DNA from 2 places in the Lysinibacillus phoenicis genome. Region 2 is predicted to be linked to the other one. Evidence: a T-box and tRNA genes for the amino acid it is inferred to sense, from the RefSeq annotation. Region 2 holds a T-box; the other holds one or more tRNA genes.

Region 1 (5,627 bases), 970 kb from region 2:
CAATCGAACTTGGAGATAGCTGGTTCTCTCCGAAATAGCTTTAGGGCTAGCCTCGTGATGAGAATACTGGAGGTAGAGCACTGTTTGGACTAGGGGGCCATCCCGGTTTACCGAATTCAGACAAACTCCGAATGCCAGATATTTATACACGGGAGTCAGACTGCGAGTGATAAGATCCGTAGTCAAAAGGGAAACAGCCCAGACCACCAGCTAAGGTCCCAAAGTAATCGTTAAGTGGAAAAGGATGTGGCGTTGCACAGACAACCAGGATGTTGGCTTAGAAGCAGCCATCATTTAAAGAGTGCGTAATAGCTCACTGGTCGAGTGACGCTGCGCCGAAAATGTATCGGGGCTAAACGATTCACCGAAGCTGTGGATTGACATCTACGATGTCAGTGGTAGGAGAGCGTTCTAAGTGCGTTGAAGTCAGACCGGAAGGACTGGTGGAGCGCTTAGAAGTGAGAATGCCGGTATGAGTAGCGAAAGACGGGTGAGAATCCCGTCCACCGTATGACTAAGGTTTCCTGAGGAAGGCTCGTCCGCTCAGGGTTAGTCGGGACCTAAGCCGAGGCCGACAGGCGTAGGCGATGGACAACAGGTTGATATTCCTGTACCACCTCCTCACCGTTTGAGAAATGGGGGGACGCAGTAGGATAGGGTAAGCGCGCTGTTGGTTATGCGCGTCCAAGCAGTAAGGCGTGTGTGTAGGCAAATCCGCACACTGTAACGTTGAGCTGTGATGGCGAGTCCATATGGACGAAGTTCCTGATTTCACACTGCCAAGAAAAGCCTCTATCGAGGTGAGAGGTGCCCGTACCGCAAACCGACACAGGTAGTCGAGGAGAGAATCCTAAGGTGTGCGAGAGAACTCTCGTTAAGGAACTCGGCAAAATGACCCCGTAACTTCGGGAGAAGGGGTGCTCTTGAGCGTGCAAGCGCATGAGAGCCGCAGTGAATAGGCCCAGGCGACTGTTTAGCAAAAACACAGGTCTCTGCAAAACCGTAAGGTGACGTATAGGGGCTGACGCCTGCCCGGTGCTGGAAGGTTAAGAGGAGTGGTTAGCGCAAGCGAAGCTGCGAATTGAAGCCCCAGTAAACGGCGGCCGTAACTATAACGGTCCTAAGGTAGCGAAATTCCTTGTCGGGTAAGTTCCGACCCGCACGAAAGGCGTAACGATCTGGGCACTGTCTCAACGAGAGACTCGGTGAAATTATAGTACCTGTGAAGATGCAGGTTACCCGCGACAGGACGGAAAGACCCCGTGGAGCTTTACTGTAGCCTGATATTGAATTTTGGTACAACTTGTACAGGATAGGTAGGAGCCAGAGATCTCGGAGCGCCAGCTTCGAAGGAGGCGTCGGTGGGATACTACCCTGGTTGTATTGAAATTCTAACCCATGCCCCTTAGCGGGGCAGGAGACAGTGTCAGGCGGACAGTTTGACTGGGGCGGTCGCCTCCTAAAAGGTAACGGAGGCGCCCAAAGGTTCCCTCAGAATGGTTGGAAATCATTCGTAGAGTGTAAAGGCACAAGGGAGCTTGACTGCGAGACCTACAAGTCGAGCAGGGTCGAAAGACGGGCTTAGTGATCCGGTGGTTCCGCATGGAAGGGCCATCGCTCAACGGATAAAAGCTACCCCGGGGATAACAGGCTTATCTCCCCCAAGAGTCCACATCGACGGGGAGGTTTGGCACCTCGATGTCGGCTCATCGCATCCTGGGGCTGTAGTCGGTCCCAAGGGTTGGGCTGTTCGCCCATTAAAGCGGTACGCGAGCTGGGTTCAGAACGTCGTGAGACAGTTCGGTCCCTATCCGTCGTGGGCGTAGGAAATTTGAGAGGAGCTGTCCTTAGTACGAGAGGACCGGGATGGACACACCGCTGGTGTACCAGTTGTCTTGCCAAAGGCATCGCTGGGTAGCTATGTGTGGACGGGATAAGTGCTGAAAGCATCTAAGCATGAAGCCCCCCTCAAGATGAGATTTCCCATTACGCAAGTAAGTAAGATCCCTCAAAGACGATGAGGTAGATAGGTTCGAGGTGGAAGTGTGGTGACACATGGAGCTGACGAATACTAATCGATCGAGGACTTAACCAAATTGTTTGAAGCAGTCAATGTACGTTTATCCAGTTTTGAAAGAATAAAATATTATAATATACTTGTAATTTTGATAAAATATGTTATAATAGGTATTGTCTTTCAAATAGTCTAGTGATGATGGCAAAGAGGTCACACCCGTTCCCATACCGAACACGGAAGTTAAGCTCTTTAGCGCCGATGGTAGTTGGGGGCTTCCCCCTGTGAGAGTAGGACGTCGCTAGGCTATATACTAAAATTATTCCGAAGTAGCTCAGTTGGTAGTAGCACCTGACTGTTAATCAGGTTGTCGCAGGTTCGAGTCCTGCCTTCGGAGCCATTCTTGGAGAGTTGTCCGAGTGGCCGAAGGAGCACGATTGGAAATCGTGTAGGCGGTTAACACTGTCTCAAGGGTTCAAATCCCTTACTCTCCGCCAGCACTTTGATTTATTCCAAACGAAGGCCCCTTGGTCAAGTGGTTAAGACACCGCCCTTTCACGGCGGTAACACGGGTTCGAATCCCGTAGGGGTCACCATTTAAATACCCAGATGGAGGATTAGCTCAGCTGGGAGAGCATCTGCCTTACAAGCAGAGGGTCGGCGGTTCGAGCCCGTCATCCTCCACCATATTTTTCATAACAACATAGTATTATCGCGGGGTGGAGCAGTGGTAGCTCGTCGGGCTCATAACCCGAAGGTCGTTGGTTCAAATCCGGCCCCCGCAACCAAATGGTCCCGTGGTGTAGCGGTTAACATGCCTGCCTGTCACGCAGGAGATCGCCGGTTCGATCCCGGTCGGGACCGCCATTTATTTTTTAAATATGGGTCAGTAGCTCAGTTGGTAGAGCATTAGATTGAAGCTCTAAGTGTCGGCGGTTCGATTCCGTCCTGACCCACCATATTTTTTTGCCGGTTTAGCTCAGCAGGTAGAGCAACTGACTTGTAATCAGTAGGTCGTGGGTTCGATTCCTATAGCCGGCACCATTTTCCCGGAGGGGTAGCGAAGTGGCTAAACGCGGCGGACTGTAAATCCGCTCCTTAGGGTTCGGCGGTTCGAATCCGTCCCCCTCCACCAGTTTTTTTTACTATAGGGGCATAGTTCAACGGTAGAATAGAGGTCTCCAAAACCTTTGGTGTGGGTTCGATTCCTACTGCCCCTGCCAATTAATTTTATGGCGATTGTGGCGAAGTGGTTAACGCACCGGATTGTGGTTCCGGCATTCGTGGGTTCGATTCCCATCAGTCGCCCCATCAAATATAAAATTAATAAACATCATAATACAATGGCGATTGTGGCGAAGTGGTTAACGCACCGGATTGTGGTTCCGGCATTCGTGGGTTCGATTCCCATCAGTCGCCCCATTGTTGGGGTATAGCCAAGCGGTAAGGCAACGGATTTTGATTCCGTCATGCCTAGGTTCGAATCCTAGTACCCCAGCCATTTTTGCGGAAGTAGTTCAGTGGTAGAACACCACCTTGCCAAGGTGGGGGTCGCGAGTTCGAACCTCGTCTTCCGCTCCAATATGATGGCGGCATAGCCAAGTGGTAAGGCACGGGTCTGCAACACCCTTATCACCGGTTCAAATCCGGTTGCCGCCTCCATATTTTATCTGATAATCGGTTTATCCGATTTTTTTTATCTCCATTATGCCGGTGTGGCGGAATTGGCAGACGCGCACGACTCAAAATCGTGTTCCTTTGGAGTGTCGGTTCGACCCCGACCACCGGTATCATTACGTATATATACGTTACATTTAGTAAGTTTAGAAAGCTCACAAACCTTGTACTATCAAGGTTTGTGAGCTTTTTGTATTTCCTAAGAGATTACAAGTTTTCAACTAATAGATAGATAAACGAAAAATCGATCTCAGCTTCGATTTCTCGAATATGTAAGAGCCTATTGGTGTTGACATTTATACTGTACGCGGATTGTTAGTTATCAATCTACGTACAGTTTTATTTATGTATAGGTTGATGGAATTGATGCGGATAAAATCAATATGCACAAGAGTTATTATTTTACTTCATTACGTTTATATCATCATAAACGTAATGAAGTAAGTAGGGAAAAAACGGTTATGTGGAAGAAAGAAGATGTTAAGAGTAAAGAAACTGCTAGGGCTTATTACTGTGTATAGTAGTAATCAAGAACAGTATTAGAGATTGTTCACACAGTAAAAGAGTAGGAAGTGGTAAAGAGATGCGTGTAAAAAAATCAAAGTTTCTTCTTTCCTATAAAGAAGAGGATGAATATCTGATTATTAATATTTATACGAATCAAATTTACGCACTAGATAAATTTAGTTCGTTTATTTGGGAAGAGTTAGATAGAACACCGATAATCTCTGATATTTCCAGATTAATAGCTAAAAAAACAAATGAAGATATTTTGATTATTCAAAAGGATTTAGATGGATTTTTAAATTCGTTGTCAAAAGGAGGGTTAATTAAATTTGTATAATTTTTTATATTTATACAAAGAATTAATATCTTTAGATTTCCAAATTCGAAGAAAAGGTTTTGATAAAGTCTTTAGAAGCTATATAAATAAATATTCTATAAATGGTTCTAATGAGGCTTTGACTGAGGAGAACTCTGAAGAGATTTTGGAATGGTTTATTCTTTTAGACCATGTTTGCTGTTGGTATCCTAGGAAAGCGGATTGTATACACAAAACTTTAATTGGTTATAAGATACTTCAATCTAAGTATGGTATACCAGTAAACATGGTAATAGGGATAAAAAAATTTCCGTTAGAGGCACATGCATGGATTCGGTATCAGGGACACAATTTGTTTGAAGAAATGGAAAATATTGATTCATTGAAAGTAATTATAGATTCTAACTCGTATATGAAGGAAGTTGAACCTAGTTGAATTGGTACTTATTTGAATTTATTAATAATTCGGAATGTGAAATAAATGATAATGGACATCTTAAGATCAACAGTAAATCAAAAGTAAATTATTTCAACACATCTTCACAGAACTTTGTTTTGAAAGCAGCATATGCTCAAAATACGACCCCATATGTGTTTTTTGAAAATAATGATGTGTTAATAGTGGGAGACATTGTGATATACAATATTTTGAATCATGGTGTATATGAAAATGTTGATTGGACAGAACAAGAATTACTCACTAATTTAATTTCCCTTTATAACACTTTTGGTTTGGATTTTGTGAAGCGTTTAGATGGCGAATTTTCATTTGTTCTATTTGATAAAAAGAATTTTACATTAATGGCTTGTAGAGATACCTTGGGGGTAAAAAGGCTCTTTTATTTAAAAACCGATACAAAATTAGTAGTTGCGAGCGATATCTTTCTATTGAAAAGTTATCTAAATACACCTGAGTTGAACGGTGTTTACTTTCAAGAATATCTAAATGCAAATGGAATTGTTGATTCCTATTTAACGCCATATAAAGACATCTTGCGTTTACCGAGTGGGAATATGTTTGTTTATGAAAATAAGGAAATTAACCTAATAAAGTATGTGAATTATGATGAATTATTTTCTGATAAATGGATGGTGAAGGAGACAACTATTAAT
Region 2 (5,627 bases):
TTCGTTCAAATCAGGCAGCCATTAACCCAGAAATGTTTGGGAAATATAAAGGTCGCAACTTAATTGTTGTGTCTATGGAGTCCTTACAAAACTTTGTCATTAATAATGATATGAATGGTCATGAAGTGACACCATTCTTAAACTCTTTAACAAAAGATAAAGATACGTATTATTTCAGTAATTTCTATCACCAAACAGGCCTTGGAAAAACATCTGACTCAGAGTTTATTTTAGAAAACTCCTTGTTTGGTTTAGGCCGTGGAGCAGTATTTTTCACGCATGGTGGAAATACGTATAACTCAATGGCAGAACGCCTTGGAGAAAATGGTTACTTTACAAATGTTATGCACCCGAATAATAAATCTTTCTGGAACCGTGACATGATGTATCAATCATTAAAAATCAATAAATTTTACGATATAGATTCATATACGGTTGAAGAAGGGCAAGCTGTAAACTGGGGTATGAAAGATACTCCATTCTTAGAGCAATCAGCTAATTTAATGAAAGATATGCCACAGCCATTCTATTCAAGACTGATCACGCTAACGAACCATTATCCATTTACATTGGACCCGGAAGATATTATGATTCCTGAATATGATTCGAACTCTGGTACTTTAAATCGTTACTTCCAAACAGTACGCTACATGGATGAAGCTCTAAAAGATTTCTTCCAACAGTTAAAAGATCAAGGTGTTTATGATAACTCTATTATCGTTATGTATGGTGACCATTATGGTATTTCTGAAAACCATAATAAAGCAATGGCACAATATTTAGGGAAAGAACAAATCACACCATTTGATAATGCATTACTGCAAGAAGTACCTTTATTCATCCATATCCCAGGATCTGGTGATGGTAAAGAAATGACAGAGATTTCAGGACAAATGGATTTACGTCCAACAATCTTACACCTTCTTGGCGTAGAAACGTCAAAAGATATGCAAATGGGGGCAGATTTATTCTCTCCAGAGCATGAGGACTTTGTTATTTTCCGTGATGGACGCTTTATCACAGATAAATACGTTTATGCTGGTGAAGCTTGCTATGACAAAGTAACTGGCGAAGAAATAGAAGGTGAGCCATGTCAATCATATGCTGATCGTGCCACAATGGAGCTAGAAAATTCCGATGCGATTATTAATGGTGACTTGCTTCGTTTCTATGATGAAAAAACAGGTAATTTAAAGCAGGATTCAGTTAAATAATCATATTAGAGAGATCTCATGACGAGGTCTCTCTTTTTTACATTATTATTGACAAAAGGGGATATATGATTATAATAAGTGTAAATATATGCATAACGAAGATTTGTTTTTCGCATTTCGGAGTATAAGAGTAAAGGCATGGAAAAGAACGAGTAACTTTAATGGAACTGACAGAGAGTAGCCGGATGTTGAGAGGCGCAAGGGATATTAAAGTGAATACATCTTGGAGCTGCGTACCGAAAATTTAGTAGGCTACGACGGGGTTGCATCCGTAATCATTGCAGGGGTATCGCTTCGGCTGTACTTTTAGAGGAGAGCTATGTGAGTAGTTCTCGAAAAAAGGTGGTAACACGTTCATGAACGTCCTTTAGGAATAATCCTAAAGGCGTTTTTTTGTGTTTGAAGCGAACTAAACAAAGTGAGGATATTATTTCCTAATGGTTCCCAAGTAACTCTTATAGATCTTGCAATATTAATTTTTAATATTACAAGGAGATGTTTTGTATGTTTTTAACACCAGAGGAGCAATTCGTGATCATCAAGAAAGGTGTCGATAAAATCGTTGATGAGCAGGAATTACGTGCAAAATTAGAACGATCATTTAAAAAACAGCAGCCTTTAACAATTAAATTAGGACTTGATCCATCCGCACCAGATATTCATTTAGGTCACGCAGTCGTTCTTCGAAAAATTAAGCAAATGCAGGATTTAGGTCATCATGCAATTATTGTTATCGGTGATTTTACAGGACGAATTGGCGATCCTACAGGTAAAGCAAAAGGGCGAACAGCCTTAAATGACGATACAGTGAAGAAAAATGCCCAAACCTATTGTGAGCAAATTTTTAAAGTGTTAGATAAGAACAAGACAACGGTTCGTTTTAATAGTGAATGGTTAGCAAAGCTGTCGTTTGAAGAAGTCATTCAGCTAGCAGCCACAACATCTGTTGCTCGACTTTTAGAGCGTGAGGATTTTCAGAAACGTTACAAGCAGCACGTACCCATTGGCATGCATGAATTTTTTTACCCCCTTATGCAAGCATATGATTCGGTGGAGCTAGAGGCTGATATTGAGCTAGGGGGAACAGACCAAACGTTTAATATATTAATGGGGCGAAACTTACAAAAGCAGCGAGGGATAGAAAAACAAGTTGCCATTTTTATGCCACTACTGGAGGGATTAGATGGCATTGAAAAAATGAGTAAAAGTTTAGGTAATTATATTGGTGTCAATGAAGCACCTGAAATGATGTTTAAAAAGGTGATGGAAGTACCTGATGCATTAATCGTAAAATATTTCGAATTAGCAACGGATGAGCACCCACTACAAGTGCAGGCCATTCAAGATAAACTTCAAAAGGGAGAGAATCCCCGCGATCTGAAATTGCGATTAGCAGAAGTGATAACGACTTTATACCATGGAGTTGCAGCAATGAAGGAAGCGAGAACTTACTTTGAAGCAGCATTTCAACGAAAGGAAATACCGAAAAACATTCCCGTTTTACTCTTAGAGATTGATAAGGAAAGGGTAGAGGATATCCTTCCCCAATTAGTGGCAATGGATTATATTCAAAGTAAAAGTGAGTTTTTACGGTTAATCAAGCAAAATGGGGTATCTTTGAATGGAGAAAAATTAGCGCTAGATGACCTTTCGCGCGTCCTAATGAATGATGATGTGATACAAATTGGTAAGAAACGATTCCTTAAATTAAATAAGTAGTGAAAAAAAGAGCAATCTCCGTGGAGACTGCTCTTTTTCTGTCTAAAATTTTAGTGTAATGTTGGTGGGTAACCGCTGTGAACAATTGTCATGATGACGAACCATCCAAATACAACAGCACTTAATAAATTGAAAACAACGCTTAATAGGTTCTTTTCTTTAATTGCTTGGAATGTACCAACTACAGCTAAAATCGCTACTAGACCAAAAATAACCATTAATAAGTTCATTAAAAATAGACACTCCTTTCGACATCAGAAAATGAATGTCGCAAACAATATTCCTCCTTAATTGTAAACGTTCTACTTATTTTTGTCGAGAACTAAAATAGCGCAAACTATGAACATTTATCGTCAAATTGTGGCAAAGCCTGTATAATAGAAAGTTGAGGTGATAACTATGATGAACATACGAAGTTATTCTCTTGGACCGGTCCAAACGAATTGCTATATCGTATCGAATAAAGAAAAAGAATGTATTATATTTGATCCAGGTGAGGAAGCGGAGCGTCTTATTAAAACAATCCGTAGCAATGGTTTAAAACCGTTAGCTATCTTTTTAACGCATGCCCATTTTGACCATATCGGAGCCGTTGATGCTGTGCGTGAAGTGTTTGATGTCCCAGTATGGATTCACGAAAAGGAAGTTAGCTGGCTAGGAGATCCTACTAAGAATGGCTCTAGTAAATATGCTGCATTACCAGATTATCGAGTAGCTGCACCAGCGCAAGACACCATCATCAAAGAAGAACAGCCATTTGAAATTAGTAATTTTGTTTTTCAGGCTGTTTTTACACCAGGACATTCACCTGGTAGTATTTCCTATATTTTTGAGCAAGATGGTTTTGTGATTGTAGGAGATACGTTATTTGAACAAGGTGTCGGACGTACAGATTTATTGGGTGGATCGACAAAAATATTATTGGATTCAATCCATAATAAATTACTGTCATTACCAGAGGATACTATTATCTATCCTGGACACGGTAATTATACGACTGTAGGTGCAGAAATGGAGACAAATCCATTTTTAAATGGATTTTAAAAAGGCCGCATCATATAAAAAAGCGTATCTCAATTGTAGTGAGATACGCGATTTTTTGTATTAATGACCGCCACCAGGTACGTGAATGAATGTTGTATAGTACGTGAAGCCAGCGAAGAATACAGTTAAATATGCTCCGAAAATGTACATGTACATACGTTCTGAAAGGTTTAAGAAGCCTAATAATAAGAATAAACCTGTATTACCTAAGAATAATAGCGATACCTCGTTCATACCACCAAGGTAGAACATAACGGCAAAAATACCTGTCCAGAATGCCATAACTTTATACATATTATCCATGAAGATTTCCCCTCCTTTTGCCCACGACACAATAATCTCTTACTCATTATAAATGATATGAAAGGTGTCTGTAAACTGGAACTTCTCCGATCTTTGTGACAAACAAATGGATTTTTAAACTAGTGATCGATTTCTGTCACGTTTATTTCATATTTACATAAATCACAATTATGTATCATACTTTCAACTTGCACAAGTTCATTATTAGAAAATAGAGCATCTAATTGTCCTTTTAAATAGGATTCATGTAATGAACAAACAATTTCAGAATGTGCTGTCAGTTGCTCCTGGAATGGACAATTAAAAATGGAGAATATCACTTTTTTTCCAAGTTCAGTTTGTTGAATTTGTGGAATATAGCCGATTAATGCGGCATTGTCAGTTAATAACTGAAGCTTTTCATCGAAGGAAAGAGAATTATTTAATGTCATTTCAGCACTGATATAATTTTTCATTTGCTGGTAGCCGTCTTGGTAGCTAATTTCTTGACACTTCGTTAACGCAGATGGTCCGACATCTTGAATTAATTGAATCGTCCATTTTAATAAACGATCTTCGTCACGTCTAGGAAATGTTAGTGATACACCTTTCTCTGAAGCTTTATAAACTCGTCCAGGTCTTCCACCTTTACCTGTTTTTACATAATCAGCAGAAATAATATTGATTTCCGAAAGTTTCGTTAAATGAAGTCTGGCAACGTTTGGATGGATACCAAATTGATCAGCTATATGTTGTACTGTGACTGTTTTTTTCTCTTGCAATATATACTCATAAATAGAGTATCTTGTTTCATCAGCAAGTGTACTCGTAATTTTCAATGGATGGATCATGTGTTTCACCTCTTTAAGTTTTTATAAAAATTATGTTCATCTACCAAGTGTTAGGAAAATAATCATGTTGATTCTATTATATTGTATTATTGAAAAAGATACATTCATTTTGGCATAAATATTAATTTTTTCATGTATTTATGTTCCTTTTTAGTGGAAAATTGCATTTTATCCACACTTTTATAGCAAAAAACATAATTGATAGTAAAATGTATAACAAGTTTTTATTTTCAGAAAAGGGCTTTTCTCGTGCACTTTTCCTCTTTATACTAGGAAATAACGAATAGAGCGGTCATATTCGAATGAACTAGAAGAGAGGTGCATATATGCAGAGTTTTGAAACAGCTGTTGAACAAAGATGTGAGCAACTTTTACTAAAGGCTTATCATTTTGGTGCATCCGATTTATTACTCGTTCCAAGCAATACAACATATCGGATCTATTTTCGAAAATATGATAAGCTTCTTCAAGCTGGCGAGCTTCCGATCGATCTTGCGGAGAGAATGATCTCCTACTA

The links. A T-box is a leader RNA that pairs with one kind of tRNA and senses whether it is charged. The one in region 2 lies ahead of tyrS (tyrosine--tRNA ligase), so its partner is inferred to be a tRNA-Tyr.
Region 1: it encodes a tRNA-Tyr, which carries the amino acid that the T-box ahead of tyrS (tyrosine--tRNA ligase) is inferred to sense. The anticodon was not compared.

What each region holds. Positions count from the first base shown of each region.
Region 1 is NZ_JBDFMP010000002.1:3,512,258-3,517,884, forward strand. It holds rRNA gene ABC382_RS18950 (23S ribosomal RNA) at 1-2,095, shown strand, start outside; rRNA gene rrf (5S ribosomal RNA) at 2,206-2,321, shown strand; tRNA gene ABC382_RS18960 (tRNA-Asn) at 2,338-2,414, shown strand; tRNA gene ABC382_RS18965 (tRNA-Ser) at 2,420-2,511, shown strand; tRNA gene ABC382_RS18970 (tRNA-Glu) at 2,536-2,610, shown strand; tRNA gene ABC382_RS18975 (tRNA-Val) at 2,626-2,701, shown strand; tRNA gene ABC382_RS18980 (tRNA-Met) at 2,728-2,802, shown strand; tRNA gene ABC382_RS18985 (tRNA-Asp) at 2,806-2,881, shown strand; tRNA gene ABC382_RS18990 (tRNA-Phe) at 2,898-2,973, shown strand; tRNA gene ABC382_RS18995 (tRNA-Thr) at 2,983-3,058, shown strand; tRNA gene ABC382_RS19000 (tRNA-Tyr) at 3,066-3,149, shown strand; tRNA gene ABC382_RS19005 (tRNA-Trp) at 3,164-3,237, shown strand; tRNA gene ABC382_RS19010 (tRNA-His) at 3,250-3,325, shown strand; tRNA gene ABC382_RS19015 (tRNA-His) at 3,361-3,436, shown strand; tRNA gene ABC382_RS19020 (tRNA-Gln) at 3,441-3,515, shown strand; tRNA gene ABC382_RS19025 (tRNA-Gly) at 3,521-3,595, shown strand; tRNA gene ABC382_RS19030 (tRNA-Cys) at 3,603-3,676, shown strand; tRNA gene ABC382_RS19035 (tRNA-Leu) at 3,724-3,804, shown strand; gene ABC382_RS19040 (PqqD family protein) at 4,275-4,535, shown strand; gene ABC382_RS19045 (lasso peptide biosynthesis B2 protein) at 4,528-4,950, shown strand; gene ABC382_RS19050 (asparagine synthase-related protein) at 4,947-5,627, shown strand, end outside.
Region 2 is NZ_JBDFMP010000002.1:4,478,518-4,484,144, forward strand. It holds gene ABC382_RS23985 (LTA synthase family protein) at 1-1,214, shown strand, start outside; T-box leader at 1,345-1,585, shown strand; gene tyrS (tyrosine--tRNA ligase) at 1,719-2,933, shown strand; gene ABC382_RS23995 (DUF2759 domain-containing protein) at 2,984-3,163, opposite strand; gene ABC382_RS24000 (MBL fold metallo-hydrolase) at 3,333-3,977, shown strand; gene ABC382_RS24005 (DUF2626 family protein) at 4,038-4,280, opposite strand; gene ABC382_RS24010 (helix-turn-helix transcriptional regulator) at 4,400-5,110, opposite strand; gene comGA (competence type IV pilus ATPase ComGA) at 5,437-5,627, shown strand, end outside.